2 regions of the Shewanella sp. 30m-14 genome follow, and region 1 is predicted to be linked to the other one. Evidence: predicted binding sites of a transcription regulator. Region 1 holds the regulator's gene; the other holds the start of a gene.
The links. Region 1 encodes LexA, which represses DNA repair genes until DNA is damaged. Its sites were predicted from a motif close to TACTGTATNNNNATACAGTA; they were not measured.
Positions count from the first base shown of each region.

Region 2: the regulator LexA is predicted to act here: its motif matches at 2,496-2,515, upstream of recN (DNA repair protein RecN).

Region 1 covers NZ_JBRILW010000003.1:34,410-49,890, forward strand. Annotated here, with positions in the region: gene ACVBIU_RS03080 (LysR family transcriptional regulator) at 430-1,341, opposite strand; gene lexA (transcriptional repressor LexA) at 2,075-2,695, shown strand; gene ACVBIU_RS03090 (cell division inhibitor SulA) at 2,692-3,216, shown strand; gene coxB (cytochrome c oxidase subunit II) at 3,694-5,280, shown strand; gene ctaD (cytochrome c oxidase subunit I) at 5,290-6,894, shown strand; gene ACVBIU_RS03105 (cytochrome c oxidase assembly protein) at 6,897-7,481, shown strand; gene ACVBIU_RS03110 (cytochrome c oxidase subunit 3) at 7,588-8,469, shown strand; gene ACVBIU_RS03115 (DUF2909 family protein) at 8,517-8,735, opposite strand; gene ACVBIU_RS03120 (SURF1 family protein) at 8,734-9,471, shown strand; gene ACVBIU_RS03125 (hypothetical protein) at 9,599-10,144, shown strand; gene ACVBIU_RS03130 (COX15/CtaA family protein) at 10,158-11,141, shown strand; gene cyoE (heme o synthase) at 11,207-12,112, shown strand; gene ACVBIU_RS03140 (SCO family protein) at 12,189-12,818, shown strand; gene ACVBIU_RS03145 (polysaccharide deacetylase family protein) at 13,063-14,109, opposite strand; gene ACVBIU_RS03150 (MATE family efflux transporter) at 14,128-15,459, shown strand.
Region 2 covers NZ_JBRILW010000011.1:110,619-126,099, forward strand. Annotated here, with positions in the region: gene thiL (thiamine-phosphate kinase) at 1-230, shown strand, start outside; gene ACVBIU_RS10280 (phosphatidylglycerophosphatase A family protein) at 230-724, shown strand; gene recN (DNA repair protein RecN) at 793-2,454, opposite strand; gene ACVBIU_RS10290 (imm11 family protein) at 3,017-3,625, shown strand; gene ACVBIU_RS10295 (response regulator) at 3,763-5,385, opposite strand; gene ACVBIU_RS10300 (ATP-binding protein) at 5,599-9,135, opposite strand; gene ACVBIU_RS10305 (AEC family transporter) at 9,417-10,373, opposite strand; gene ACVBIU_RS10310 (LysR substrate-binding domain-containing protein) at 10,519-11,421, shown strand; gene ACVBIU_RS10315 (YjaG family protein) at 11,610-12,215, opposite strand; gene barA (two-component sensor histidine kinase BarA) at 12,217-14,988, opposite strand; gene rlmD (23S rRNA (uracil(1939)-C(5))-methyltransferase RlmD) at 15,106-15,481, shown strand, end outside.

The DNA of each region.
Region 1 (15,481 bases):
GCACTTTTGATAGTATGCGTCAGATGGTTCAAGGCAACCAGTCTGCAATATTAGCAGTAATAGGGCTTTTGATGGCTACGGGTATTATTGGGCTTTTTGAGGCGACCTATCAGAAAACATAGCTTACTTACCGACTTGAACGTACGTTCACCCACCTAACTAAACTACTACTGTTTACTGGTATCTCTGAACTTATCATCTTGGCTGTCGCTGGAATTGGAATTACTTCAACAGTATGGGATGACCCGCGACTTTAGGCAATCCTTCCGATTTACGCATTTTTGTACGTATACGATTAGTGGGATGCACTAATTGCCGCTTCTGTTTCTACTCCAGAGCTTAAAGCAAAATATAATCTTCAGGTCGAGTCAGAACCCCAGCCTAAATCTGAAATACAATCCCAACATGAAATTAAGCCCGACAATTAACTCAAGAGACAGGCTTGTCTACGAGTTGGTGGCTTACTTTGAAGGCCTCTACTATTTGACTACCATGTTGAGACAGCGTTAATCCATTGCGCCAACACAGCTCAATTCTTCGGTCGATGCCTGCAGGTTCAAAATCACAGTTTAGGGCGGTCAGCTGGCCATTTTCGATATAGGCGTTAACACATTCTGCAGGTAAAAACGCAAAGCCTTTATTGTGTTTTAACATAGCGACAAGTGGCTGAATGTCAGAGAAAAAACCGTAGCTAGGACTAAACCCATCGCTGTTTTCATCTCTATGTTGCTGACTGCTTTTGCTATTCGCCTCTCCCCAAATTAACTCACGGTATTGGCTTAAATCGATGGTGGTCACCACAGGCAATGTCACGAGGGGATGGTCAGGGCTGCACGCCAACAACTCTTTGTAATGGCCTAAACGGCAATACTCAAAATGCTGATGATGAAGGGTGTCGGATTCATGAGTAATGATGATATCTACATTGCCTTCGTTCAAGTCTTGCATCAGTTGGTGTTTTTCTTCGCGATACACTTCCACACATAAATGGGGAAAATCCAACGTCAATGCTAGAGGCTGAGTAAAGGCTAGGTCGGGAATGTAGTTCTCAATCCCGATAGTCAGCACGGTTGATTCACCCTGCGCAATTATTTCGGCACTTTGAACAAACTTATCAAGTTGGCTCATGGTGTGTGTGAGGCTAGGAAGTAAACGTTCCCCCTCTTTACTTAATGACGTTTTATTACCAGTTCGGTCAAAAAAGTTAACGCCAAGATCAATTTCTAGATCAGAAATCCATTGGCTAACCTGAGGTTGTTTTTTTCCTAACTTACGTGCAGCAGCAGATATTGAACCTGTTTCGACGGCCAATAAGAGTGCTTTCAGGTGTAGTGAGTTCATAGGCTTATATTAATTCAGGTACGCACTAAATTATGATTCATTTTCGATATCATCAGTTAAAGGCACTATACGTTCTTATCTTGAGTTAATCACGTCAGACGGATGTATTCATACTTAAATTGAGAGCCTGACATTAGATCACATATGGCAAATTATTATGAACAGAAAACGAATGAGTAGAAGCACTAACAAGAAATGGGGCATTTCCAAGCTAGCAATCAAACCTGCACGGCCCAAATGAAGGCACCAATTATCCGGTGTAGATACAGCCGTGACCGTCCATGACATGGACGTCATGGCCGAGCTTCCAAGGATGGATTTGTTGCGTGTCACGGCAGTATCTGCACATGCACCCGCTGCAGGCGATTGGTAACGGTGAAACGACAATTGAGAACTCGCTTCCCCGTAGCAACTACTCAAAAAATGTAATCAACCTTCATTCGAAGGGCAACCAACTTTGGGGCATAAATAAGCGAAGCCTGATCTGTATATTCACTCAAAAGTCCCTCCTCTCATCGAATTCCCATCCGGAGGCCTTATCTAAGCTTAGTAAGTTCTGATGTTTGACAAAATATCAGTTAACTTCAGCCACTATTCAATAACGAGTTTCACATCGCTGGATTTATTTCATTTGAAACTGGATCCCACAAAAAACAATATAACTGGTTATTACTTGCACTCAAAAAAATACTGTATATACTAACAGTTACTGTATAGAAAGACAGGGTTAACCATGAGACCACTTACACCGCGCCAAGCTGAAATTTTAGAGCTAATTAAACGTAATATTGCTGATACTGGCATGCCACCTACCCGTGCCGAGATCGCTAGACGTTTAGGTTTTAAGTCAGCCAATGCTGCTGAAGAACATTTAAAAGCCTTAGCTAAAAAAGGCTGCATTGAAATTATGCCGGGCACGTCTCGCGGTATTAAGTTAACCCAAGAAGACACTGAAGATGCAGATTTAGGTTTACCCCTTATCGGCCAAGTTGCTGCAGGTGAACCGATTCTTGCGCAAGAGCATGTCGAGCAACACTATAAAGTCGATCCTGCCATGTTCAAGCCATCAGCAGACTTCTTACTCAGAGTCCGTGGTGACAGTATGAAGAATATTGGCATACTAGAAGGTGATCTACTGGCTGTACACAAAATACAGCAAGCACGTAACGGCCAAGTGGTTGTAGCACGCGTTGAAGATGATGTTACCGTTAAGCGTTTTGAGAAAAAGGGTAACAAAGTTTTCTTACATGCTGAGAACGAAGAGTATTCACCAATTGAAGTGGATCTAGCAAACCAAAGCTTAAGTATTGAAGGTTTAGCCGTTGGTGTGATCCGTAATGGAGACTGGCAATGAACAAACTAATGGGAACGAGTCCTCGTCACCCTGGACTGTGGCAAGATATGCCATCGACCAATATGGTGAGCAGCACGAGTAATGACATCACGACTATGGTGACCCAAACTCAAGGGCGTGATGAGCTGAACCAGATCAGTGCTCAGCTTTCACAATTGAGCCAACAGGGTCGCTGGATTGTACTGATTAGCCCGCCGAATATTGGCTACAAGCAGATGCTAGCAGCTGCGGGTGTAAGAATGGACCGCATTTTACTGGTTCATGCTAAAGATGAAGTGGAAACACTTTGGGCAATGGAAAAAGCCTTAACAAGCGGTACCTCAAGTGCGGTGATTACTTGGACCAACTCTTTAGATGCTCGTGACAATCGACGCCTACAAATCGTTGCCAAAAGCGCTCGCGCTGTTGGCATTGTCATTGAACATTCGATTGATAACACAAATAAGCAACAATCTTGTCGCTCAATCAATATGCAGGATAGTGCTTTTGGTCAAGCCTCCCTGTTTGGTGCTGTTCATTAAGCAGAACATCTCCTCGCTTTCTAATACATGATGACTAGGAGGTGCGTTTTAGTAAGCGCCTTCTAGTACAAACGATTTTCTAAAGCCCTCATTCGAGGGCTTTTTTATTATCAATAATTGAAAAAGTGATCTTGATCAATATTTAAACACCAAGTAGTGTAGGAAGTCATAACAACGATATTTTGTTATATCCGAGCGATTTAGTTGTCGGTCTTTGCTCTGGGATTAGTCCTGAATTTGAAGCTTAGACTGAGATTGGCCTGATATATTTCAGCCGTATGTGCCAACGTGGTTACACCAGCAGTGAATAGCACTGAATACAATAGCCTGTGTCGCGATCCCATTAATTGCGACTCGATAGGCAAGCCACTCGCGCACTTTGAAGTCATCGTTGCTTTTTTGGGAACTGAAGAGTTTACATAGAGCAGAGACTTACTGTGTGACTCTTCTTTGTCTTGTGGACAGAGGAGAAGTCTAGTGAAGCAATTGTTGTATTGTGTGCTGGCGTTGCTATTTTCGCCCGTACTTGTTGCATCAGAAATGCCGCTTAATATGACAGAGGGTGTTACGGATATCAGTGGGCGGGTTTACAACCTCCATATGATTATTCTCTACATCTGCTGTGCTATTGGCATCGTGGTTTTTAGCATCATGATTTACGCTATGATCAACCACCGCAAATCAAAAGGCGCAGTCGCCGCCAACTTTCATGAAAGTACTAAAGTCGAGATCCTTTGGACTGTTGTACCTTTTATTATTCTTATACTTATGGCTATTCCCGCAACCAAGACATTGATTGCTATGGAAGATCCAAGTAATGCTGACCTCACCATCAAGATTACCGGCTCACAATGGAAATGGCATTACAGCTATTTCAACAAAGATGTTGAATTTTTCAGTCTGCTTTCTACCCCCAGAGCGCAGATAGATGGCGAAGAAGCAAAAGGTAAAAACTACCTTTTAGAGGTAGATAAGCCACTGGTACTACCGATTAATCGTAAAGTACGTTTCTTAATGACTTCAGATGATGTTATTCACTCCTGGTGGGTACCCGCATTTGCCGTTAAAAAAGATGCTAATCCAGGATTTATTAATGAAGCCTGGACCCGCATCGACAAACCGGGCACTTATCGTGGCCAATGTGCCGAGCTCTGCGGTAAAGACCATGGCTTTATGCCTATTGTTGTTGAAGCTTTATCAGAAGAAGATTTTGATGCTTGGCTGATTGCACAACAACAAGCCGCCAGCAATGCCGAAGTGGCAGCAAAGGCTGCCCTATCGCAAACGCTAACAATGGAAGAATTAATGGCGCAAGGCGAGCAAGTCTACCTTGCACGTTGCGCTGCCTGCCACCAGCCTAATGGTGCTGGCCTACCTGGCGTATTCCCTTCTCTTATTGGCAGCCCGCTTATTAAAGGGCCTGCTCAGCTGCATATCGATATTGTATTAAATGGTAAATCGGGCACTGCTATGCAGGCGTTTTCTAGCCAGTTAACTGCAACTGAAATTGCTGCCGTAGTGACTTATGAGCGCAATGCCTGGGGCAATAACTCAGGCGACACTGTTCAAGCAGCCGACGTAAGCTCAGATACGACCACGCCAGCAACATCGGTAGATACAACCCCAGCGACTCCAAGTGCAATACCTGCGACCTCACCTGCAACACAAGCTGAGGTTAATCAAGATACAACCTCAGAAACCAAAGCTGATGACGAGGTAACTAAAGAACTAACAACGGCACCATTAGGTGACCTAGCCATGAATGAACTCCTGACCATGGGGGAAAAAGTCTATATGACTAGCTGCGCGGCTTGTCATCAAGCAGCGGGGACAGGCCTACCTCCAGCGTTCCCATCATTAGTGGGTAGCCCAATCATCAAAGGCCCTGTAGCCGCTCACCTTGATATTGTTATCAATGGTAAACCTGGTACGGCAATGCAGTCATTTAGCGCGCTACTTACACCACAACAGCTTGCTGCAGTGGTGACTTATGAGCGCAATGCCTGGGGTAATAACTCTGGTGATGCCGTTCAGGCTTCTGATGTTGATGGTCACGGAAAGTAAGGGATTAACATGAGCACAATTACACAAGACTCACCAGCCGCTAACGACGTGAGCCATGATGACCACCACCATGGCGCGCCAAAAGGTATTATGCGCTGGCTGTTAACCACTAACCATAAAGATATTGGCACCCTCTATCTTTGGTTCAGTTTTATTATGTTTTTAACCGGTGGCGCGATGGCAATGGTGATCCGCGCAGAGCTATTTCAGCCCGGATTGCAATTAGTCGAACCCAACTTCTTTAACCAGATGACCACTGTTCACGGTTTAGTGATGGTATTTGGCGCTGTGATGCCGGCCTTTACAGGCCTAGCTAACTGGCTAATTCCGATGATGATTGGTGCTCCCGATATGGCGCTACCGCGAATGAATAACTGGAGCTTTTGGATCCTACCTTTCGCATTTGCCATTTTGTTAAGCTCACTTTTTATGGAAGGTGGCGGCCCCAATTTCGGCTGGACATTCTACGCACCACTATCGACAACCTATAGCCCTGACAGTACCGCTCTATTTGTATTTGCAGTTCATATCATGGGGATTAGCTCAATCATGGGCGCGATTAATGTGGTCGTCACTATCGTCAATATGCGTGCCCCCGGTATGACTTGGATGAAGCTGCCGTTATTTGTTTGGACCTGGTTAATTACCGCCTTTTTACTTATTGCGGTCATGCCTGTGCTCGCTGGCACAGTGACTATGGTACTCACCGATAAATACTTCGGCACTAGCTTTTTTGATGCCGCCGGCGGTGGGGATCCTGTCATGTTCCAGCATCTTTTCTGGTTCTTTGGCCACCCTGAGGTGTACATCATGATCTTGCCGTCATTCGGTATCATCTCGGCAATTGTGCCAGCCTTTAGCCGTAAGCGCTTATTTGGTTACTCATCGATGGTTTACGCCACTGCGAGTATCGCCGTTTTGTCGTTCCTGGTGTGGGCGCATCACATGTTTACTACGGGTATGCCGGTATTTGCTGAATTGTTCTTTATGTATTGCACCATGCTGATTGCAGTGCCGACAGGCGTAAAAGTATTTAACTGGGTTGCGACCATGTGGCGAGGTTCTATTACCTTTGAAACTCCCATGTTATTTGCGGTGGCCTTTATTATCTTGTTCACCATAGGGGGCTTTTCGGGACTGATGCTGGCGATCACTCCTGCTGACTTCCAATACCATGATACCTACTTTGTGGTGGCGCATTTTCATTATGTATTGGTGACTGGAGCAATATTCTCCATCATGGCAGCGGCCTATTATTGGCTACCCAAATGGACCGGCCATATGTACAGCGAAACCTTAGGGCGCTGGCACTTCTGGTGTTCGGTAATTTCAGTCAACGTGCTGTTTTTTCCAATGCACTTCTTAGGCTTAGCCGGAATGCCAAGGCGTATTCCTGATTATGCTATCCAGTTCGCTGATGTGAACCAGATTGTATCGATCGGCGGCTTCGCATTTGGCCTTTCGCAGCTGATCTTTTTAGCCGTAGTGATTAAGTGTATTCGTGGTGGTGAAAAGGCTCCAGCCAAACCATGGGAAGGCGCCGAAGGATTAGAATGGACCATTCCTAGCCCTGCGCCATATCACTCATTTACCACCCCGCCAGAGGTGAAATAAAGATGACTGAGATGAAGCGTAACGCCAATCGCAAATTGCTCGCCATGCTAATTATTGGCGCTGTGGGCATGTTTGGGTTTGGTTTTGCGCTTGTTCCTTTATATGACGTGCTGTGCGACGCATTGGGTATTAACGGTAAACCCGCAAGTACCGCCAGTGTTTATCAGCCTGTCGCAGTGGATAAAAACAGAACCATAACGGTTGAGTTTGTGTCTCAAGTGCAAAGCGACATGCCTTGGACATTTAAACCTCAGGTTAATACCATGCAAGTGCATCCCGGTGAGCTTATTCGTACTCATTTTGTCGCTACGAATTTATCGGCAGAGCATATTGTGGGGCAGGCTATTCCGTCTGTTTCTCCCGGACAGGGGGCGGCATACTTTAATAAGACGGAATGCTTCTGTTTCAATCAGCAGGTATTGCAGGCTAACGCTGCAGCCGAGCTACCACTCATCTTTTTTGTGGATCCCCAATTGCCGGATTCAATCTCGACCCTGACCCTCTCTTATACCCTCTACAACATCACCGACAAGGGCTATGTAGTAAGTGCCACAAGTAATGTCGTGGAGCAAGGAGCTGCACAATGACAACTGAACATATAGATGAAAACTACTCCAGCAATAAAAACGTCGCTGTGATTAACACAGTCACTAAAACTGGGGCTAAAGCCGTTACAGGGCAAGGAGCGGCTAAATGACAACTGAACATAAACACGAAAACTACTACGTACCAGAGCAAAGTGCGTGGCCCATTATTGGCGCGATAGGTTTATTTCTTATCGCCTTTGGTGCTGGAAGCTATGTCTCTGAATTAAAAACAGAAGGCGGCAGTGGTGGCTATATTTTGCTAGCTGGTATTGCGGTTATCATTTTCATGATTTTTGGCTGGTTTAGAACCGTTATCGCCGAATCTATGGCAGGGCTCTACTCCAAACAGATGGATCGCTCCTTTAGGCAAGGAATGAGCTGGTTTATCTTTTCTGAAGTCATGTTCTTTGCAGCTTTTTTTGGCGCCTTATTTTATGCCCGAATTATCGCAATACCTTGGCTTGGCGGCGCCTCAAATAATGAGATGACCCATGAAGTATTATGGCCAATGTTTGAAGCTGCTTGGCCCTTACTGACAACGCCAGATGGCAGCCTGACCCAAGCGATGGACTGGACAGGACTACCGCTCTACAACACCTTAATTCTTTTGACCTCTTCGATAACATTGCATTTTGCTCACGTAGGGTTAGAAAAAAATAAGCGTACCGCGTTAACCGTTTGGCTAGCGATAACCATTTTACTTGGGGTAGCGTTCTTATTCTTGCAAGTGGAAGAGTATGTCCATGCCTACCAAGAAATGGGGCTGACATTAAATTCAGGCATTTACGGTAACACCTTTTTCTTGCTAACCGGCTTCCATGGCATGCACGTTACCCTAGGAACGGTATTCCTTATGGTGTTGTTTTTACGAGTGCTTAAAGGGCACTTTACCCCAGATAAGCACTTTGCTTTTCAAGCAGGGGCTTGGTATTGGCACTTTGTCGATGTGGTTTGGCTGTGCTTGTTTTTCTTTGTTTATGTGCTTTAACCACTCATATTGCCGATATTAATACGATCACATAAACAATAATGTCATCAGTAGGGTCTGGAGTTAGGTGTTATGACTCCCGTCCCTAATGCCACCAGCAGTAACAGCACCACGAGTACAGAAAAGAGGACTCGGCGACCTAAGAATTGACTCATGGGGATACTCTTTTCTCCTTTCACCATAATAAATAGGGCTCGACCTAAATTAACCAGTATGAATAGCAGTAGCAGTACGAAAACTAATTTAAAGACAAACAAAGCAGACATGGCGCTTCCTCGCGTTAAGATGAATCTTGCTTGGTTATTTATTGTGCTTTCTACTGTGATTGTGTTTTCTATTTTGGTCAAGTTAGGTTTTTGGCAGCTTGAAAGAGCTCAATATAAGGCTCTCTGGCAGCAACAACTAACAGATAGACAAGCAGCTTCTGTATTAAACTATTCGCAACTGCTCAGCCTCCCTAAAGATGAGCCTTTAACAGGGTTTAAGCTAAAAACGGCGGTGACTCCCATCTCAACCAATGTTTTCTTGCTCGATAATCAAGTCTATGAGGGTAGAGTAGGCTACATTGCCTTACAAGCTTTGCAGGTCAGTGCATCAGAGCCATGGTTGTTAGTTGAACTCGGCTTTATCTCAGCGAGTATGGATCGCTCTAAGCTACCAAACGTAACAGCGATTACCAATCCTATAATGCTAGAGGGGCGGGTTTACCAAAAGCAGTTTAACCCGATGAGCTTTGATCTGATGGCTGAAGCTGGTTGGCCCAAACGCATCCAAAATCTCAATATCCCACAGCTGTCTGAACAACTTAATCAATCGCTCTCCGGCGTCGTATTACAGCCGAGTAATCTTGACAACCCATACCCTCATCCGTGGCAACCAATCCCGTTATCGTCGCAGAAGCATCAAGGTTATGCCGTACAGTGGTTTGCAATGGCAGGCGTATTTATATTGATCATGGGCTATTTATTTTTTCGCATGTTAAAACAACGATATAACAAGTAATCATATTGCTCTATTGCTAACGAGGGTTAGACGATGTAGGTTAGAAATTAAGCTCCTAGCCGTAATGGGAAGACTTAATTTTAATCATCAAATTTGATGGATTTTAGTAAGATAAAGAGGAGATGGAATGAACTCCCCCCAAAAAAGCGGCAAAAAAACACTGATACTGTTATTACTGGCTTTTGTCCTGCCTGTGATAGCGGCAAAACTGGTGCTCAGCTTTGACCTGTACCAAGGCGGAGCCACCAATAAGGGGCAATTGCTCGATACCGATACCAGCTATCAGAATCTAGCTATGGTGAATCCACTGCCCCATGAATGGCAGTTGCTCTACCTACTTCCTAGCCACTGTAATGCCGTCTGCGAAGATAGGCTCTATATTCTGCAGCAAAGTCATACCGCACTGGGTCGACATCAAGACCGTGTTCATACCATTATTTTGGTTAATGAGCACAGTGATACGACTGTACTCGACGCCTTTGATTTTGTAACCGCAACCCCCTCTAAAGCACTTAGCCAGCTGCTTGATCAGCAAGAATTAGTGATAGTCGATCCCTTAGGTAGCTTAGTGATGAGCTACCCAGTAGCTGAAGATCATCAAGCACAAATAATGCAAGGCAAAGCCTTAGTGGCTGACCTACGTAAGTTACTCAAACTATCACGGATTGGCTAAGGAGACGTTTGATATGCAGATTAAGTCGCTATTGAAAGTCACATTAGTGTTTACTTTATGCGTGATTCTGATGGGAGCATATACTCGACTATCGGATGCTGGTCTTGGCTGCCCAGACTGGCCCGGCTGCTATGGCATGCTCAAAGTCCCTACCCAAACTCATGAGCTAAACCAGGTGCAACAAGCCTTTCCAGAACATACAGTTGAAGCAGATAAAGCATGGCTTGAGATGATCCACCGTTACATTGCCGGTGCCTTGGGTTTATTGGTATTACTCATCTTAATCCTCAGCCTTAAGACTAAGGATACGCCTAAGAAACTGCCTATGTTTATTGCAGCGCTTATCATCTTCCAAGCTGCGCTCGGCATGTGGACAGTGACGATGAAACTGATGCCGATTATCGTTATGGCACATCTATTGGGCGGGTTTGCACTGTTCTCGCTGCTGTTATTACTTTATCTACGCAGTAAACCGCTTAGGATCCCTGGTGGTGATGCTCCTGCACGAAAGATGGCAGGCTTTGCCGCCATCTGCATTGGAGTTTTGTTACTGCAAATTGTTTTAGGTGGCTGGACTTCATCAAATTATGCCGCGCTGGCCTGCACCACCTTGCCATTTTGTGAGGGAAACTGGGTTGACAATCTGAGCTTTGCTCAAGCCTTTTCGCCATTTCAAGGTGAACACGTCAGTTATGAATATGGTGTTTTAGACTATTCAGCCAGAATGACCATTCATGTTGCCCATCGTATCGGCGCTGTGATTACCGCGGTCATGCTGCTGTATTTAGCCTTCAAGCTTATTCGCACCGCTAACTCAAACATCATGCGTAATACCGCATGGCTATTAGTCGCTTTGGTCATTGTGCAAGTCGCACTGGGGATCAGCAACGTCGTTCTGCACCTACCACTGGGCATCGCGGTTTCTCATAATGGCGGCGCTGCACTATTACTACTGACGTTAGTTTTTATTAATTACGCCTTATGGCGCAAAGCATAGGGGCCTTTTATGACAACCAATAATGCCCTTTTCATTTCGCAACACAATATCGAGAGGTTTCACTAATGCAAAAACCAATCGCACTCCAGCAAGACCACTCGACGCCGCTTATTCAATGGCGCGCTTATTACGAAATGACCAAACCTAAAGTCGTGGCACTCATGTTGCTCACCGTACTCGTCGGCATGTGCTTAGCCGTACCAGGCGCTGTGCCCATCGCGCCCTTAATTGCGGGCATGGCAGGGATAGGCATGATGGCAGGTTCCGCTGCAGCCTTTAATCATCTTATCGATCGTCGTATTGATGGCTTAATGGCTCGTACCTATAACCGCCCGCTGCCTAAAGGCCGAGTATCGATAGCAAAAGCACTGACGTTTTCATTTGGCCTTGGGATCCTTGGTTTTGTCGTACTGTACGCCCTAGTTAACCCATTAACAGCATGGCTCACCTTTGCAAGTTTGATAGGTTATGCCGTGGTTTATACCGCCTACTTAAAGCGTGCGACGCCACAAAACATTGTGGTTGGCGGCTTAGCGGGAGCCATGCCACCATTACTTGGCTGGACTGCGGTTACCGGCGAATTTCACGGTAATGCACTGCTGCTTGTCATCATCATTTTTGCTTGGACTCCACCGCATTTTTGGGCGCTAGCCATTCATCGTAAAGCCGAATATGCCAAGGTCGATATCCCTATGTTACCTGTGACTCATGGTGTCGAATTCACAAAAACCTGTATTTTCCTCTATACAATTTTGTTAGCCATCGCCTGCTTATTACCCGTATTAGTAGGCATGTGTGGTCCGGTTTATTTGGTGAGTTCAACATTGCTGAGCGCTGCTTTTATCTATAAAGCTTGGCAACTTAAGTTTCACGAAGCACCCGGCATGGCGATGCAGCTATTTAAGTTTTCAATCTATCATCTGATGCTACTGTTTATCGCCTTGCTGGTTGATCACTACTTGTGGGTATAAGCCTGTTTGCATAACCATTTGACGATAAGAAATATTTACAGCTGTTATTAGGTATTAATGCGCTAGGAGAAAAAAGATGAAGCTCACATGGATTATTACAGCTATTTTAATGGTCGCTGCAGGTGCCTACGCAGGAATTCAACTAAACCAGGCTAAACCGTTAGCGCTGCAAACTAGCTTCGAGTATCCATCGCCGCAACCGTTAGCCCCATTTTCACTCACAGACCAGCGTGGTAATACATTCACCAACGCTGACTTAAATGGAAAATGGAGCCTGTTTTTCATCGGATATACCTCTTGCCCCGACGTTTGCCCGACGACCATGGGTAAATTGACCTCGGCGTACCCAAGCCTGGCGCAAGATAAAGATCTACAGGTTATCTTTCTATCTGTTGACCCACAAAGGGACTCGAGTAGCACATTGGAAAATTACATGCGCTTCTTTAATCCAGAATTTGTGGCTATCACCGGCGAACATAAGCAACTGCTGCCAGTCACCCGTAGTCTAGGTTTTGTTTATGCCATGGTAGGGGAAGGAGATAATTACCAAGTTGACCATAGCGCCTCATTTGCCCTAGTGTCACCTAAAGGTGAGAAGGTTGCGATTATCAAGCCAAAATCAGAGATCCCCGGACAATTACCTCAGATAAAAAATCGCGATTTAATTCATGACGTCAATGCAATTATTGATAAGTACTCCAGTTAACTCAGCTCAAGATTTGAGTTAAAAAACGCACAATACAAGCCTGCACACACTTTTCTTTTCATCGTGGCTTCGGTGTTGTCAGTGTTGTGAGCTAAGTAAGCGCTTCGTGGTATATCGCTTTTAAAGCAAAGAACCCAGCTTATGCTGGGTTCTTTGCTTTGTGTTTAGTCATCAAATTTAAGCTTAACTTTTGGCTTAACTTAGCGACATTTCCTTTGCAGGGGCTTTGTTATCATCTAATTAGCTATTCTGCTATCCACTGACCGTTAGATTTAGGTCGGATCCAAGGCTGTGAGAACCAGTAATAACTGCCTTTACTCTTACTCGGAGCCGTACAGTTATAACGTGAACGACCTGCGGGCAGATCCAACTCAGCCTGAATACTGAACTCATTTTCAGAGATCCAGTTAGGCTTCTTAGCCCCCTGCCCCTGAATAAAGCACATTAACTGTGATGCATTGATATCGCTCATGTCCAAAGTCACTTTAATCTCAGGTCGCCACTGACCTTGCTGCAACTGTGGATTGCTGTTGGTTTGCGAAATCACCGGCATATTTAAGCTATGTAGTTTTACCTTTAAACTGTTGAGGTCGGCATACACGCCAGCAACAGGAAAACGCGGTAGTGCCGTTAGCGGTGAATACGGACCGGCTGCACCCGACTGCTGACCAAATGCCACAAAACCATGTTTCTCAAGCATCGCTTCAATCTGTTGATTGTACTCACCATAAGGGTAAGCCAACATTTTCAAATTTTGTCCGGTCGCTTTAGCGATTTCTTTTTCGGTTCGCAGAATATTGGCTTCAATGCGTGCCAACCATTGTGCATCACTCTCACCCGCTTCTTTACGAATTAAGTGCTCATGCCCCCAGCTGTGGTTGGCAATTTCAGCTCCCTCATTAGACAAGGTGATAAGCTGCTGCCAGCTCATCATTTCGCCATATTCTTTGAGGATCGGCTCAACCGAGACAAAAAGCGTGTAGGGGAATTTATATTGCTTTAAAATGGGGTGCGCTGTATTAGCAATGCTGCGATAACCATCATCGAAGGTGATCGCAATCGTTTTTGCTGGCAGCGTTTTTTTTGCCTTAATAGACTCCACCACCGTTGAAAGTGGTACCACATTAAAGTTGTTTTCCGCCAGGTACTGCATCTGCTCTTTGAACTGTGCAGGAGTAACACTGGTGATCGCAGGCGTGCTATCTGATACATGATGATATTGTAGAATCACCGCCGCGTGAGCCGAAAAACCTGTCAGCGCAAGTAGCGCTAGCAACACGTTTTTAACCATAAATATTAGACCTCTAAAATGATTGCCTTACTGTTAAACCCACAAAAAAACCGACAGCTATTTGCCCTTGCGCTCCCCATGATCCTCTCGAATATCACGGTGCCGCTACTTGGACTCGTCGATACTGCCGTTGTTGGACATCTTAGTAACGCCTATTATTTAGGCGGCGTGGCAGTTGGGTCAACGATTATAACCTTAATTTTGTGGTTATTAGGTTTTTTACGCATGGCAACCACTGGATTAGTGGCGCAAGCCTACGGCGCAAACGATACCCAGCAACAATTTAAGCTACTGGTTCAGGCCGCAAGTTTAGCATTACTATTTGGTATTGCTGCCATTGCCCTGCAATGGCCCATCCTTAACCTTGCCATGGCGATGTCCGACGCCAGCGTTGAAGTTGAACGCTATTGTCGTGAATATTTTCAAGTGCGGATCTGGTCGACCCCGTTTGCCCTCATGAATTTAGTCATGCTTGGCTGGCTGCTAGGACGCCAACAACCTAAGGCTGCAATGTGGCAGCTTATTATCGCCAACCTAGCCAATATTGTGTTGGATATCCTCTTCGTTCTCGTTTTCGGTTGGGGAGTTAAAGGCGCAGCATTCGCATCTGTCATTGCCGATATCTCAGGTTTCCTCGTCGCACTGACTATGGTACGCGGACAGCTTAATAAGCTTGGTGGCTTTAAGCTATTTCACGTGGTCAAGCAATTGTCACTGCAAAGCTACGGCAAACTAATGGGCCTCAACACCGACATATTTGTGCGTAGTTTATGCCTACAGCTATCATTTGCGTTTATGACATTTTACGGTGCAGGCTTAGGTGATAATACTGTTGCTGCCAACGCCGTATTGCTCAACCTGCTACTGCTTATCTCTTATGCACTCGATGGCATTGCCTATTATGCTGAAGCTGAAGTTGGCCGAGCCTATGGTCAAAAAAACAGTCGTTTAATGCAAGAGTCGGTGACATTAGCCTGGGCTTGGTCTGCTATCGCCGCATTAGGCTTTACGCTGTTTTTTGCCTTAGCCGGCTCGCACATTATTGCGCTGCTGACCAGTATTAGTGAGGTCAAAGAGGTCGCCGAGCAATATCTTATCTGGGTGATATTCTTGCCTTTGCTCGCCTTCGGCTCCTACTTGTTTGATGGTGTGTATATTGGTGCAGCTAAGGGTAAAGTGATGCGTAATAGTATGATTTTATCGACCTTTGGCGTGTTCTTCCCTGTGTGGTATTTGCTAGAACCGCAGGGTAACTTTGCACTATGGGCTGCGATGAGCAGCTTTATGCTGGCTCGCAGTGCCTCACTGTCGCTGCATTACTGGTTCAAGCTCAGATTGGCATTGGTATAAGTAAGCAGACATAAAAAAACGC
Region 2 (15,481 bases), on a different contig from region 1:
GTAATACGTCAGCTGAGATGGCACTAAGCTATGCATTAACCGGTGGTGAAGATTATGAGCTATTATTCACCGTTCCAGAAGCTCAAAAAGGTGCGCTAGAGATATCACTCGTTGAATCGGGTGTGAAATTTACCCAGATTGGACAAGTATGTACTGGCGGGCAATTACAATTGCTTAGTGGAAATCAGCCATTTGAACCTATTAATTTGGGCTTTGAGCACTTTAACTAATGAATTTACTCTCTAAAGATCCTGTACTAGCTAAGCTTTCATTAAAAAATCCTATCCACTTTTTGGCTTTAGGATTTGGCTCTGGGCTCGCGGCAAAAGCGCCGGGTACTTTTGGCACTATCGCTGCCATTCCACTTTATTTACTCATGGCACCTTTGAGTTTGCCTTGGTATATCGGATTGACTGTTATCTGTATGCTTGCGGGTTTTTACATCTGTGATAAAGCATCAAAAGATATGGGCGTGCATGACCATGGTGCGATTGTTTGGGATGAGGTAGTCGGATTGTTGATCACCATGATTGCCGCACCAGCAGGGTGGCAGTGGTTGGCTATTGGTTTTCTACTGTTTCGTTTATTCGATATCTTAAAGCCATGGCCCATTCGTTGGCTTGATGCTAAGGTTCATGGCGGTTTTGGTATTATGATTGACGATGTGCTTGCGGGTATTTTTTCGCTACTTTGTTTACAAGGTTTAGCTTACTACTTTGCTTGATAGCTGTTTAAAGAATAAAAAATGCAGAGCTTAGCTCTGCATTTTTGTTTTACTCGCTAAAAAAGAGATTAGCTAAGCAGGAGTTCCTTTGCGTTCGCCAGAGTATTGCTGGTGATGGTGTCGCCACCTAATAGACGTGCGAGCTCTTCAATGCGCTGAGTTTTATCGAGCGTCACCATTGAGGTCTCCGTTTTGCCGGCCTTACTGCTCTTATTAACGAACATATGTTGATGGCCATTACCTGCAACCTGAGGCAAATGAGTCACACAAAATACCTGTGTTGATCCACCAAGACTTCTAAGCATACGACCAACAACGGCAGCTGTCGGCCCTGAAATACCGACGTCGACCTCATCAAAAATCAAGGTTGGAGTTGAGACCTTCTTAGCGGTGATCACCTGAATACCTAAACCAATACGTGACAGTTCACCACCCGATGCCACTTTGGCAATTGGCTGCAGAGGCTGACCAGGGTTAGTTGAAACTAAAAACTCAATATTGTCACAACCCGTTGGCGTAACAACAGCCTCGTTAAAATTCACCGCAATAGTAAACTTGCCCTTAGGCATGTTGAGCTCATGGATAGACTGAGTCACTTGCTTATCAAGCTCTTTAGCGTAGCGGCTGCGGCTTTGACTGAGTTTTTTAGCATGCTGTAAATAGGCTGCCTGGCTTGCTCTTAGTTGCTCACGTATATCGTCAAGTTTGTCGTCATCAGAGCCTAAATCCATGAGTTCATCTAATAGACTTTGGTGATGTTTATAGAGTTCGTTACCTGATACTTGATGTTTACGCGCAAGTTGCATAGCTTTTGAGAGTCGCAGCTCTAAGTGAGCGAAGTATTCTGGATCGAGCTCTAAGCCATCTAAGTAGCGTTCAAGTTCACTGCTACTCTCCTGCACTTGGATCAGCGCATCGTTAAGCATAGCCACGACATTACCCAGTTCAGGATCGTAGCTTTCGAGATCTTGCCCTTGGCTGATACTGGTATTTAGCAGTGATTCAACACAGCCTTCATCACAGTCTTGCAGAATGTGTAGTTGGCTACGGCAAAGCTCGATAAGCGCGGTGCTGTTCGCCAGCTTCTTGTGCTCGGCTTCAATAGACTCAAATTCACCTTCATTAATGGCAAACTCGTTTAGCTCTTCAACCTGATATTGCAGCAACTGCTTTCGAGCTAAGCGTTCTTGCTGGGACATTTCTAATAGGTGTAGCTGTTTTTCGATTGTCTTACATCTATGGTAGCTGGCGGTCACACCGTCGAGCAGCATCTTATGGTTAGCATAGCTATCTAATAGAGTGAGTTGATGTTCACTTTTTAACATGGCGTGGTGGGCATGTTGACCGTGAATACCAATTAATAGTTGTCCTAGCGACTTGATTTGCACTAAGGGAACGGGGTTACCGTTTATGTAGGCGCGTGAGCGGCCGTCACTGCTAATCGTGCGGCGTAAGATGCATTCATCATCAAGTTCAAGATCGTTATCTTCAAGCCAGCGTTTAGCGGCTGGAGTATCATCTAATAAAAAGCGGGCACTTACTTCGGCCTTAGTGGCACCAGGTCTAATGCTATTCGCGTCGGCTCGATTACCTAAACAAAGGCCAAGGGCATCGATAGCAATCGATTTCCCCGCGCCAGTCTCACCAGTAATACTGGTCATACCGGCTTTAAAGTCGAGTTCCAAAAAACGCACAATAGCAAAGTTGTTGATGCTGAGTTGGCAAAGCATAGTGATGTCCTTTTCAAAACACTGTATTGATAAACAGTATATACTGTTTTTATGTACAGTAAATACCTGGTTGGTAAATCAATCGATTTGATTGCATTTATGGGACGCTGTTTCAAATGGAATGAATCTGACAAATAGCCACTTTTAAGAGTTTAGAAATAAAGTATCTATTTTTCAATGTGGTAAGATGAGCTGCATCATAGCGATAGGCCATGTATGTCTGTTTTAGGTTGTACCCCAGTTATGGCTATCTATGGCATTTTAGACGGTATAAACAGTTTTCGATTGCAGTAAGTTGAATTTATTATGTGAATAGCGGCTTGTTAGAAGGTGCTAGGTGCTTCATTTTGTATGAAGGGGAATAACAGGAGTGTTCATGCTACACAGCCGCTATGTATGAGATAACAATTGTGAGCAACTATTCGCAGTTACTATTTGAGTAAATATGCGAGCAACTAACAGTAATCTGATAAGAATGAGCTATCAGTTAGCAAATATCATTTATAAACCATGAGTTATCAATCATCACGTATCGAATATAGCGATAGTTTAAGAGTAAGCAATGACAACATATAATGATGAGTATTATATTGCTTTTCGTCCTCGTGGTGATGAGCTGGTATACATTCGGCCTGATAGAGAAACAGCGCAAAGAAAATATCATTACACAAAGCTAGTTAGCGGTGAACAACCATTGATTTTTTCTAATGGTTTTAGAGACGAAACAAATCAGAAACGGCCTTTAACGGATCTGTTTGTTGATACTTCAGGTTTATTGATAAACGATGAACTGAAGGACAAATTTAGCCAATACAAGATCGAGGGGATGCAAATTTACCCCGCTGTATTTATAGATGATACTAGCGTTTGGCATGATAGTTATTGGTATTTTGGCTTCTATAAAGAGTTGGACTGTATTGATCTTGTTAACTCCGAAATTGAAATGTTTTATTTTGACGATGACGATCTGCTTGAGGTAAAGCGCTATTCTCTGAATAAGACTGTATTAGATAGTATTGATGAAGCTAATCGTCTGATTTTTAAAGTTGCCAACTGCTCTAAGAGTTATGTTTTTTTTCATAAAAGCATCGTTGAGTTCATCTCTAATAGAGCGTTTTCTGGTGTTCAATTTATTAAAGTGTCTGACTTTAGAGAGGGCGATCAGTTTTAAATCTTATTACTACATATCGCAGAGTCATTAATAAGGTTAATGACTCTGCGCACTAACAAGAAGCCCTTGTTCAAAGTAGAGGTGCTGCACTCATTTTAAAGTGGCTTAATGGTTAGCTTTTCACTCGCAAAAAGCAGTTACTCAGCTTGGTTTGTACACTTATCGAGGGCTGATTGGTAATACTCTTGGTAATTGTTTGCTACGAGTTCTTCATCAACATACAGCTGCCTGATAACATTATCGCATCGAGCGATGATCTGCTGAACTTGCCCCGCGCCATATTGCCTAGGCCAAACATAAGACAATGACTTGATAATATTCAAGCACACGGTTTTTAGCAGTGGAGCCTTTTCATTTATTGCGAGGTAGGTTTCAAGCAGAGTTAATTTGTCTGCGCCGTTATTTTTTACGAAGGTGTATTGCTCTTTTAACCAGACTCGTTTTACTGCATTTCCCGTTTTCAAACTATCGAGCATCGCGACTTTACTCGAAAAAATAATCTGACTTGTCTCATAGCCTAAGGTTTCACTAGACCATTGGATTGCTAGATCAAATTCATTTTCAACACTCATAACATTCAGTAGCCAGGCATAATGAAATGCGGCGTAAAAGTGCTGAAAAGCCCCCTTAGAGTGTAAGCCCTTTAACATACTGATGGCACTGCGATAATAGCCTAACTCAATTGAGATATGAGCTTTAATAAGTGTGACTTCATTTTTAATTGACTCGTCTTTTGAGTCCATCAATAGCCGAAGGTGATGTTTCGCTTCTTCTATTAAGGTATTTCTTTTATGAGAAGTGCGGGCTGAATAGAGAATGGTACGGATCAAACTCAGTTTGGCGTATTCATTATTTCGGTAGGTATCTTTGTTGATCTCCAGATAAAGTCTAAAGCGCTCAAGTGCCTGATCATAGTCGTTAACTGAAAGGCAAAGGTTAACGATGATCTGCTCTCTTTCAGAATTACCCGGTACAAGTTGACTGGCTAGCTCTAGATGCGATATCGCCGTGGGAATATCGTTATTCTTAAGTTTTACATAGGCAGCTTCAGTTCTTACTCGCGTATCGTTGGGTAAAGAGATAAGCAATTGGTTGATAATACAATCGGCTTCCTCGGTTTGCCCTAGGTTTGCTAACGAGTTGGCTAATCCTACTTTAGCCCAGTCCAGATCTTTTTTGGCGAGTGTAGACTGGTACACTATTTTAGCCTGTTCATGACGCTCCAGCATCGTTAAGAATACGCCTCTAAAGCGTTGGATGACAAAGTAGTATTCAGGATGAAATGGTGCCATTTCGTCGCATAGTTGTAGCCCTTGGTGGGCATCTAATTTTCGCTCAGCAGTATAGAGACCTAATAATTTTTTTCTGCGCCTAATGGCGATAGATAAGCGATTTTTTAAGGTAATGGCATTGAAAGGCTTTAATAAATACTCGTCAGGTTTCAGTTCAAGAATAGGTCTGACAGTAGCGGACGAATTATCTCCCGTGACTAGTATAAATACGGCTTCATCGCTCAGCAGGTTTAGGTGCTTGAACTCCTCAAACAATTGCTTCCCATTCATGCCTACACCAAAGTTGAAATCACAAATAATTACATCAAACTGCTTATTTGCAGCAAGAGCGAGTGCCATTTTGGCGCTTTTTGATGTCAGCACGTCGGTTTCAGAAAAACCTAGCTTTACCAACATACTCTTGATGGTAAATAGAAATGTGGGGGCATCATCGATGATAAGTACTTTTAGTGTTTGAAACGATTGCATAGCAAATATTGTCCAGAAAGAAATGTTGACTGCAGTGCTCAGTAATAAAATCCGCGTTAAAACTCTATAGCAATATCTGATAATGTTGCTATTTTTTGCTTAGTTGCTTAGTTGCTTAGTTGCTTAGTTGCTTAGCCGCTTAACGACCTCATGAGGTCGTTAAGCAAAGGGGACTTTCATTTAGCCACGTAATTACGGTTAACATTCTAAGGCTTATTGATACTGGCTAATTAACCATTGATTGATTGTATTTACAACGGCATCAATCTCCGCGCTCAGTTGCTTAATTGCATCCGGTGCACCGTCGCAGTTAACTGATTCACAGTTAGCTGCTGCAGTGGCTAATTGAGTTAGCCCTAGTGCATTTGCTGCGCCTTTAATGCGGTGGCCTAATGCTGATAATGGAATAGCTTGCTCTGTTAGCTCGGCTTTATCTGCCAGTAATGAATCTCTGACGATGGCAGAAAGTTCGAGTTGTTCTTCAGCACTATAGTCACTTAGCCACTCCAGCTGCTCTTGGTTATCGCCATTGGTTTTCTCGGCGCAGTAACGCCCTAAAACTTCACTAAGCAAGATAAAAGAGTAAGGCTTATATAGTACCTCACTCATACCTGCCTGATTTGCTTTTTCAGCTGCAAGACGTGAGTCTTCAGCGGTGCAGCCGACGATAGCTAAGTTTTTAAATTCAGGCTTGGATCTCAACTGGCGCACCAGGTCATAACCATTAAGATTTGGCATATGACAGTCTGTTATAAGCAGTGATACATTGTTTTTATTGGATGCTAAGTAAAGTAGCGCTTCTAGCCCATCGTTGACGGTTACCACTTCTAGCCCAAGTTTGCTAAGCTGCTTTTGAAATAAAAAGCGGTTAATCGGATCATCATCAGCAACTAAAACCTTGCCTTGGTATTGTTTGCTTTTAGCCGCGATCATCTCTTTGCTTTGGTGATTAGATCGTAAGACTTGTCTTAATAACAGATCCGGATATACATTGCTTGTTTCTGCTGAGGATTCGACCGTCAACACATTTGTGGCACTTTGCTGTAAGGTGATCCCCCATAGTGTAAGCCAACTTTTAATAGCCTCGTCTTGAGCGTACGCCTCGCTGACAAGTCCTAGATCTAAAACTGAAAACTTTGCAGGTAAACTTACCAATACTTTAGTGCCTAGATTAAGCTGACTGGTTACAGATATTTGCCCGCCCATTAGTTCAACGAGGTGCTGAACAATTGACATGCCTAGTCCCGAACCTCCATATTTACGGTTAATACTGGCATCTGCTTGCACAAAAGGCTGAAATAGCTTCTGTTGTTGTTCGGGAGTCATACCACAACCACTGTCTTCAATAACTAATGAGAGTGTATTGCTAGTATTGCTAACAGAGACTTTGACAAATCCTTGTTGGGTAAATTTGATTGAATTACTGACCAGATTGTTGACTATTTGGCTAAGGCGTAACCAATCTAATTCTGCGCGGCATAGCGTGGTGGGTTGCCAATCAAGCTTAAAGTTAACCTGTTTAACCTTTATGTTTGCAGCCTGCAGTCTCAGCGTCGCCCCAAGCTCTTCAAATAAGCAGCTGTTGTAACAATCAAGTTGCAACTGGTCCGCTTCCATTTTGGAAAAGTCTAAAATATCGTTCACTAAACCTTTTAATCGTTCAGCGGAAGCCTGAGCATTTTTCATTAACTCTTTATTCTTTGATGACTTGAGTTCAGGGCTAAGCAGTTCCATTAGGCCCATCATTGCTGCTAAGGGGGTTCTTAGCTCGTGACTGATAATGGCTAAAAATGACTCTCGGGTTTTTAAGGCTTCAATAGCTTGTCGTTTAGATGCTTTTAGCTCAGTAAAATCAGTAAAAACGGTGATGTGATACGCTTGGCCATCATTATGATGCACCACTTCTCGAGACACTCGATAATACTTGCCAGCAACAAAGCATTCGTTATTCGATGTTATTAGCCCTTCATTGGTCATATTTGACCGCTGTGCAGTTTCGCTATCGAGATAGGCACAAGGCACGGCGTTAGCTTTGTAGTCGTTATATGCTTGATTAGACAATAACGGTTTACCACTGGCGTCAGAAATAATCACCATGCCTGGAAAACTGTTCAATATGCTGGTTAACCACTGCATTTCATCATTAGACTTTTTGCCATTAGCGATAGCTTCTGATAAATATACTTTTAGCTTCTTATTCCATAAAAAACCGATAAAAACAGAAGCAATAGCAATTAATAACAATAAGATAATGGTATTTATTGTTTGCGCTTTATCATAGCCATAGAGTGTATGGATCTTTTGATGATTTTGAACGGCTAAGTGAATTTCATTTTTTGTGGTGACAGCGATTGCCACATCAAGCATATTTCTTAAGGCAAGTGATGTTGAGCTGAGTTTTATACACATGAGACTTTCTAGCGGCGGTTGTTCACCTATGACTAACTCGAAGTCTTCACCGGCACCATAGTACAGATATTGCTGCGCAGTGGTTTCAGGTATGTACGCGTGGGTGATAACACCATCTTTTATATCGTTTTTTAACGCTGTAAAATCTGAATAAATCGCAGGTGTACTGTCAAGGAAATCGAATGTATCTTGTATAGATATATGATTGGTGCGATCGAGTATTGCTATTTTAGTTTGGGTGTATGGCTTTTTGGTACGGATATACGACCACTTTACCGTATAAAAAGGCTGCGTCGAACTGGTATTGGGCTGAGCAATAAAGCGTCCGGGAATGAAGTCAACAATCGCTTGTTCAAGCATTGCATCAACATCCCTGCCATCTGGGTACACATATTCAAAATTCAAACCCGTTTTGCGAGCATAAATTTTCATGATGTCATGAATGTAGCCTGAGATCTCCCCAGTTTCTTTTTGAATGTACGACAGTGGATATAGGTTTTCTTCGATCGTATAGCGAATCGTATCTCTGTTGTATTGCTGATAGATAGCTTTGATGGCTAGCTTATTGTGCAACAAACTTAAATTTTTGAAATTAAAAGGCTGTATCGCGGGACTGTCTTGGTTTTGTTGCAGATATTGATTCAATATCTGCATTAAAGTCAGGTTGTTTTTAGCGACAATAAATGATGATTCGATAGGTTTTGCATCTTCATGAAATACAATGTCCCCTAGCCAGTCATGAGTTGTGACAGTTTGATAGTAATGGTGGACGGCACCAAAATGTATCACTGCAGCATCGGCCTTACCTGTCGATAACTGGTGTATTAAGCTTTTGATTGAATCGACTTTAATCAGTGATTTGTAGCCACGTTTTGCGCTAATGTCACAAGAAAATGAGCCTTTAATACATATCCAGTTTAACTTAGAGGGGGCGGTGTCGCGATAAGTTGAGTTACTTAACCAGTTTAATTGATAGTTTTTAAATACAGGTTGAGAGAACAGCAGCTTCTTTTCTCGCTCAGTCGTTGGTGAAAACCCAAGGGATAAGTCTGCTTCTCCAGATGCAACGGCCTCAATAAGTGTATCTAAGCTACTATATTCTTTAAATTCAATCTGGATGTCCAACTGCTGACCCAGTTCAGCGATGTAATCGGCATACCGCCCTTGATAGCCTGAAGCCATGTTCCAGTGAGTGCGAAGCCCTTCGCTAGGCTTAGCAACAACCAGTACTTTTTTATTTTGCAGAAAGGCTTTCTCTTGTGGTTCAAGTTCGAAAGATTGTGCGAACGCAGAGCTTAAAAGCGTTGTGAGTAACAAGAAAAAACCAGCAAACTTTGTCATTTTTTGAGCGGTGTATGAAAAAAGGTTGCGAATAGTAATCTACAAATCACTTTTTGACCAATCAATTTTTACGAAAATCATGTTTTATAAAACCAGCATTCATGGCGTTAAAGCGAATGTAAAATCGCTTTGGTTAAAATGCACTTACTGGTTGGTTTTGCGTATTTTTTCGTTAATTTTTTGCTGGTGCGCGTTGCTGGTAATTTAATCTGTTGGTGGTTTTTACGTTGCTTATTAACAGCAAGGTTTTAGCTTTATACGTCATTTTACTATCTAGCTAATTAATGAGCTAGATATGTTTCCAGCATGGGCAAAGTCACAAAGGTAATTAGGGTGCCAAGTAAGATCCCTTGAGCACTGGTTATGACTTGGGTTTGATACCTTTGTGCCAACAGGTAGACACTGGCGGCAGTGGGGAGCGCAGCTAGTATGACTCCCATAGCAACTAGTTGTGGTTCTACATTCAATCCACGCATGATGATATAGGTCATTAGCGGCTGGAAAAATAATTTAGCAGAGTTAATTAAGCTTATTTCTAAGGCCTGTTTAAGGCTCATAAAATGTCGAGAGGTTTGATATTGGCTCGATTTTGCTAACACCATTCCGATGGTAAATAACGCACAAGGACTGGATGTCATACCTAATTGATGAACCATTAGCGCTAAACTGTCAGGTAGCTTAAGGTTAAGGGCTGAGAGACTAATACCTATTAAGCTGCCGATGACAATCGGATTCCTCATTAATGCCGTGATGATGATCTTAGCGGGTGAGGCTTTATTGGTTTGCTTGGTGATCTCCAGTGATACCAGCGCGATAGCAAAGACAAGCACTGATAATAAACTGGCTATTGCCGCCGCAGTGAGTGCGATTTGTTCATCAGGAAATAGCATCGCCATAAGTGGAATACCAATAAAAGCCGTGTTGCCAAACGTTGCATTTAGAGCGCGCATGGTAGCGATAGCACTGCTCTTAGGGTTAACAAATAGTGATAACAGATAACTTAAACCATAGCTTGCTAGCATGGCTAAGCTAAAGCCTAGGATGAAACCCCAATGCATAATGTCATTTATGGGGGTCTGCGCTAGAGTGATCAACATGATGGCAGGGAAAGCAATATAATAGACATATTGGTTTAAGACTTGGTCAGTCTCAACGGGCAAGAGTTTTAATTTTTGTATTAAGGTGCCCATCAGCATAATACCGAAAACAGCAAGTAGTGGTGTTAGTGTTGCTGACATATTGTTCTCTAATGTATCTAATTTAAGATAAGTAAAATGGGATAAAGTTGAGCCAGAACATTACCATAATTATGCATTAGTATAATATTGACCTTAGGTCGAATCTCGGCCTGCTATTGTGTTTTAAACTTCGGGAATGATATCGATGAGTACCAATTTTGGCTTGGAGCTACAGCTAATCTACCAATTTGTCCATCTGGTGAATGCGGGCAGTTTTTCGCAGGCAGCCAAAGAGCTCGATATGCCAATTGCTACAGTGAGCCGTAAACTGACGAAGTTAGAAACAGTGTTAGATAAACAGCTGCTGATGCGTAATACCCGCAAACTGAGGTTGACTGAAGAGGGCATTGCACTATTTCAGCAATATCAATCTATTATCTCACAGTTTGACGGTATCAGTGGCTCAACGGTAGATAAGCCTGAGGGTACGCTACGCATTGCTGCCCCCGTGTCGATAATCTCGATGATTTTTATTAAGACGCTGAATGACTTTTGTGAAGCTTATCCTGATATTCAATTGCATATTGCGCAAAACAATAACGTCATCGACTTAATTGATGAAGGCGTCGATGTGGCGATTGTCGGAGGGACTCAGCCTGATTCATCTTGGATCTCTAGTTCGCTCGGTGTGCTCAATTATGGCTTATTCGCATCACCACAATATATCAATAATGCGCCCACATTAACCCATCCAAGGGAGCTTGCTGAACACGCATTAATTAAAGTGTGGCCGCTATATAACTGGTCACTTAAGCACCCCAATGGTGACGCTTTTTATTATGATGGTAAGGCCAAACTGACATTAAGTGACTTGCATGGCGCTGTAGAGGCGACGGTTGATGATGGCGGTATTCTTTATGGACCAGAATTATTTGTAAAGCAACAGCTTAAATCTGGGACACTGCAGGCATTGCTACCCGAGTGGATTGGTGAGAAGAGGCGGATCTCTATCTTGTATCATCAGAGAAGCCATCAACCATTAAAGGTTAAACTGTTTATTGAATTTATGCAGTTGAAGGCGGATAGTCTATTTTCAATGCAGAGTTGAGGTCTAAGACCTAAGACTGCAGTATTTTTGGGCTTGATAACGTAGCCTTAGCTTGAAGTCTCTGTTTTAATTCAGGGTCTGAAAGCGGCGGCTTTTAATGTGAGTTGTAGGCTTGCGATGATAAACCGCCAATAAAAAAGCGCACGGGTGTGAACCTCTGTGCGCTTAGTTAAACGGGTATGTTTAGCTTATCGACTTGCTTCGATACCAATGTTAGAAACACCAATTTCAACAATTTCTCGGCGCAGTTCTTTAATAAACTCGGCCTTCATGTTTGGGTTCTCTTCAATGATCTCTAAAAGAGAGCTTTGCATCTCTTTTTCTTCTTGCATCACTTCATGGCTAAAGATGTAATCATCTAATGCATCTTCATTATCAAACTCTTGCTCACAAGTTGCTTCGATATAGTTAGCGACCGTGGCTGATGACAACTTGCTGATATTAACAATATCTTCTTCTACTTTGCTCTGTAGCGCACTGATCAGCGAAGTTAACGCAACGGCGGCATCCATTGCTGGATAAACACCATAAACATCAAAATCGGCAGGCTCTGGGGTATTGGCTTCAAGTCGCTCAAGGTAGATGTCGATATTGAGTTTTAGCTTGCTGTCGTACATCGACTGCCAAAGCAGGTTTAGTAAGGTATCGAGTACCTTAGGGTCGCCAAATTCGCATACTTCTGAAAACAGCTGATAGTTAGGCAGCATGCGTTGGCATAGGGCAACCGCAAAAAGCTTTTTTTGAGGTAACTCTAATGCTTTTAGGCGTTTAAAAAATCCCTGTTTGTTTGTCATCTTATATATCCACTGATAGCTGGGAGATCACTTGATTAGCGGCAGATTCTACCTTAGTTAACTCATCAAGTAACTCTAGTATTTCCGGTTCTACATCGTCTATTGTCACGCCGCGCTTTAATCCAGATTCTATTTCTCGACAAAGATTCTGCGTAGTTGGCACGCCGCAATAACAACAAGCTCCATGAAGCTTATGGATGCATGCGAGCATTTTATCATTGTCTGAACTTGAAAGGGCACCTTCTATCTGCTCAATTGTCTCTGGTAATGACTTTAACAGCATCTTTAACATGTCTAACGCTAAGTCTGGCTTATTATTGGCCTGGGTCAAACAAAGGTCCCAATTTAATGTGCGTTGATCAAAGTGCGTAAACTTAGGTTTGGTTTTCCACCGAGTGATAACCCCTTTTAACGCCGCCTCATCAATAGGCTTTGGTAAGTAGCCATCCATTCCACTAGACGAGATCCGTTCTCGTTCTTCGGCAATAGCGTGAGCGGTAACAGCAATAATTGGCGTGTTACGGTTAGAAGAGCTATGTCTGATCTGTTTGGTTGCGGTGATACCATCAGTCCCCGGCATCTGAATATCCATAAAGATAAGATCGTAACTACGTTCCTTGGCGAGCTTGACGGCTAATTCACCATTATCTGCAACTTGAACTTGGGTGACTAATTCTTTTAATAACGTATCAATCAGTTTTAGGTTTGCGGGGTTATCGTCGACGGCAAGAACGCTTAAGTTTTCACGTTTTGCTGGCGTAAGTGCTGGCCCGATAGGAAGAAGCGTTTCGTTCATTAAGCTGGAATGCTGACCAAGTAGTGAGCTTGAAAGCAGCCTTTCTCCCACAGGCATAGAAAGTTGCTTATCGATATAAGATCGCATCTGGGAGAAAACCGCTTCTTGCTCGGCACAATCAGAGACGAGCAGTAAGTAATCGATTTTAGACTTTGCAAGTTTTAGTACCTCAGCGGGTTGTCCGGTAGCTGCCACTGCGCGGCAACTCAGCAGACCAAAATCAAAAACATGATTTGATTGCGTGGTAATAAACTCTAACTGTTTAATATTTTTAGCGATAGAGACCTTTAAGCCCCAGCGCTGTAACATTCGCTCTATGGCATGTCGTGAAAGGTTGCTAGGCTCAAATAGCAGGATGCTCTTACCCTCTAATGTCGTTAACGGTAAGGTGTCATTAATTGGATATTGACTAATATTTAATGGAAGAGAAAACCAGAAGGTAGAGCCTTGTTTCACTTCTGAATAGCAGCCAATTTGCCCTCCCATGCGGTTAACTAAGCGTTTAGTAATAACCAGCCCAAGACCTGTACCACCAAAGCGGCGCGATATTGATGAATCTGCCTGACCAAAGGCCTGAAATAGTGACGACTGCTGCTGCTCATCAATACCAATACCCGTGTCTATCACCTCACAGCGCAGATGAACTTTTTGATCTTTTATCTCTTCAAGTTGTAGCTTTAACTGCACGCTGCCCTTATCGGTAAATTTAATTGCGTTACCGACTAAGTTGGTGATCACCTGGCTAAAGCGCATGGCATCACCGGTGACATCTTCTGGGATGCGAGCGTCGACATCGATAACTAACTCAAGCTCTTTTTCGCGCGCAGTGCTCGATAACATGGTAACGGTTTCTTCTAATGTTTCGCGAAGAGAGAAAGGAATATTCTCGAGTATCATTTTACCGGCCTCGAGTTTAGAAAAATCAAGAATATCGTTAATAATGCCGAGCAGGTTGGTTGCGCTGCGCTCTATGGTACGAATATAGTCTTGCTGACTTGAGTGCAGTGGGGTTTTTAATAACTGCTTAGCAAAACCAATCACTCCGTTAAGCGGCGTTCTTAGCTCGTGAGACATGTTAGCTAAGAACTCAGATTTGATGCGGCTAGCTTCTTGAGCCCGCTTCTTTGCCATGTCTAACTCGACGTTTTGGATCTCAATTTGCTCTAGTGTTTCACGCAAATCTGAGGTTGCCTGATCGATATTTTGCTGCATCTCATCGTGGTATTCAGAGAGCGAGCCTGCCATCGCATTAATACCGCGCTTAAGCAGATCAAGCTCGCCAATCAAGTTGCCGGTTAAACGGGTATCGAGTTTGCCTTCACGGATTTTAGCAACTACACGCACCATCTCTGTAATTGGCTGAGTGACGTTTTTAACCAGACGAAAAGTAAAGAACAGATTTAGCTGCACACCGATTAATACAATAATAAAGGCTGCTACGGCAGCGCGGTGTTGCTGTAGTAGTGCATTCTCTTTATTGATCAAGATGGCAATATAGCCAATTTTTATGATGTCTTGACCAATTTGCTGGTTTTTATCGAAGCCTTGAACGGGAGCATTACTGCTCTTAAAGATGGGGGCGCGCAAAATCATGCTGTCGCCGACTTGTTCAAGCTCAGTGCGTAGCACAGAGTCTAAAGGCTTATCAAAGCGCATGACTTCGTGATTTTTATAATGATGTGAGGTGACAACTACCCGGTTATTGTCGTCAAAGATGGCAATAAACTGCACCAATGAAGCTTTATTCAATTGCGCTGAGGTGATAAGTCTTTTGGTGGTTTCGAAATCTTTACTTTCAAGCCCAACTTCAGCGGCAATGGCCAGAGGCTCGATGATATTACTTGCTTGTTCTATGAGCGTATCTTCAAGTTCATAGAATCTATTTATGGTAAAATAGCTACCCAACAAGATCCCCACTAATATTGTAGGGGCTAACGCCAATACCAGAACCCACGAACGAAGGCTGTATTTGGTCATATTGTTGGCATTATTCATTCTTTGTAAAGGTTACCATTAAATAATAGTGTGGGTAACCGATAGACTGCCAGATATTAACCTGTGTTGGCCAGTTTTTTTATCTATTTAGAGAGCAAAATGGCACAATTTTTTAAAGCAAAACCAAATAGATCTAAGCAATTATCGTCAAAGTTATCGCTGAAAGTGACTCAACTTGATCATCTTGGTGCGGGTATAGCGCATCACGATGGCAAGATTGTGTTTATTAATGGCTCGCTGCCGGGTGAGACGGTATCGGTACAGTTGACTGAGCAAAAGAAGAAGTTTGCTCGAGCTAAGTTACTTAAAATAGAGCAAGCCTCGGCCGAACGCGTTGAGGCGGCATGTCCGCACTACCAACTGTGTGGTGGTTGTGACTTACAGCACCTTGATATCGCAGCACAGCGTAAACATAAAGCCAACACCTTAGTGGATTTGGTGCATAAGTTTTCTCAGGCTCAGGCTAGCGAACTTA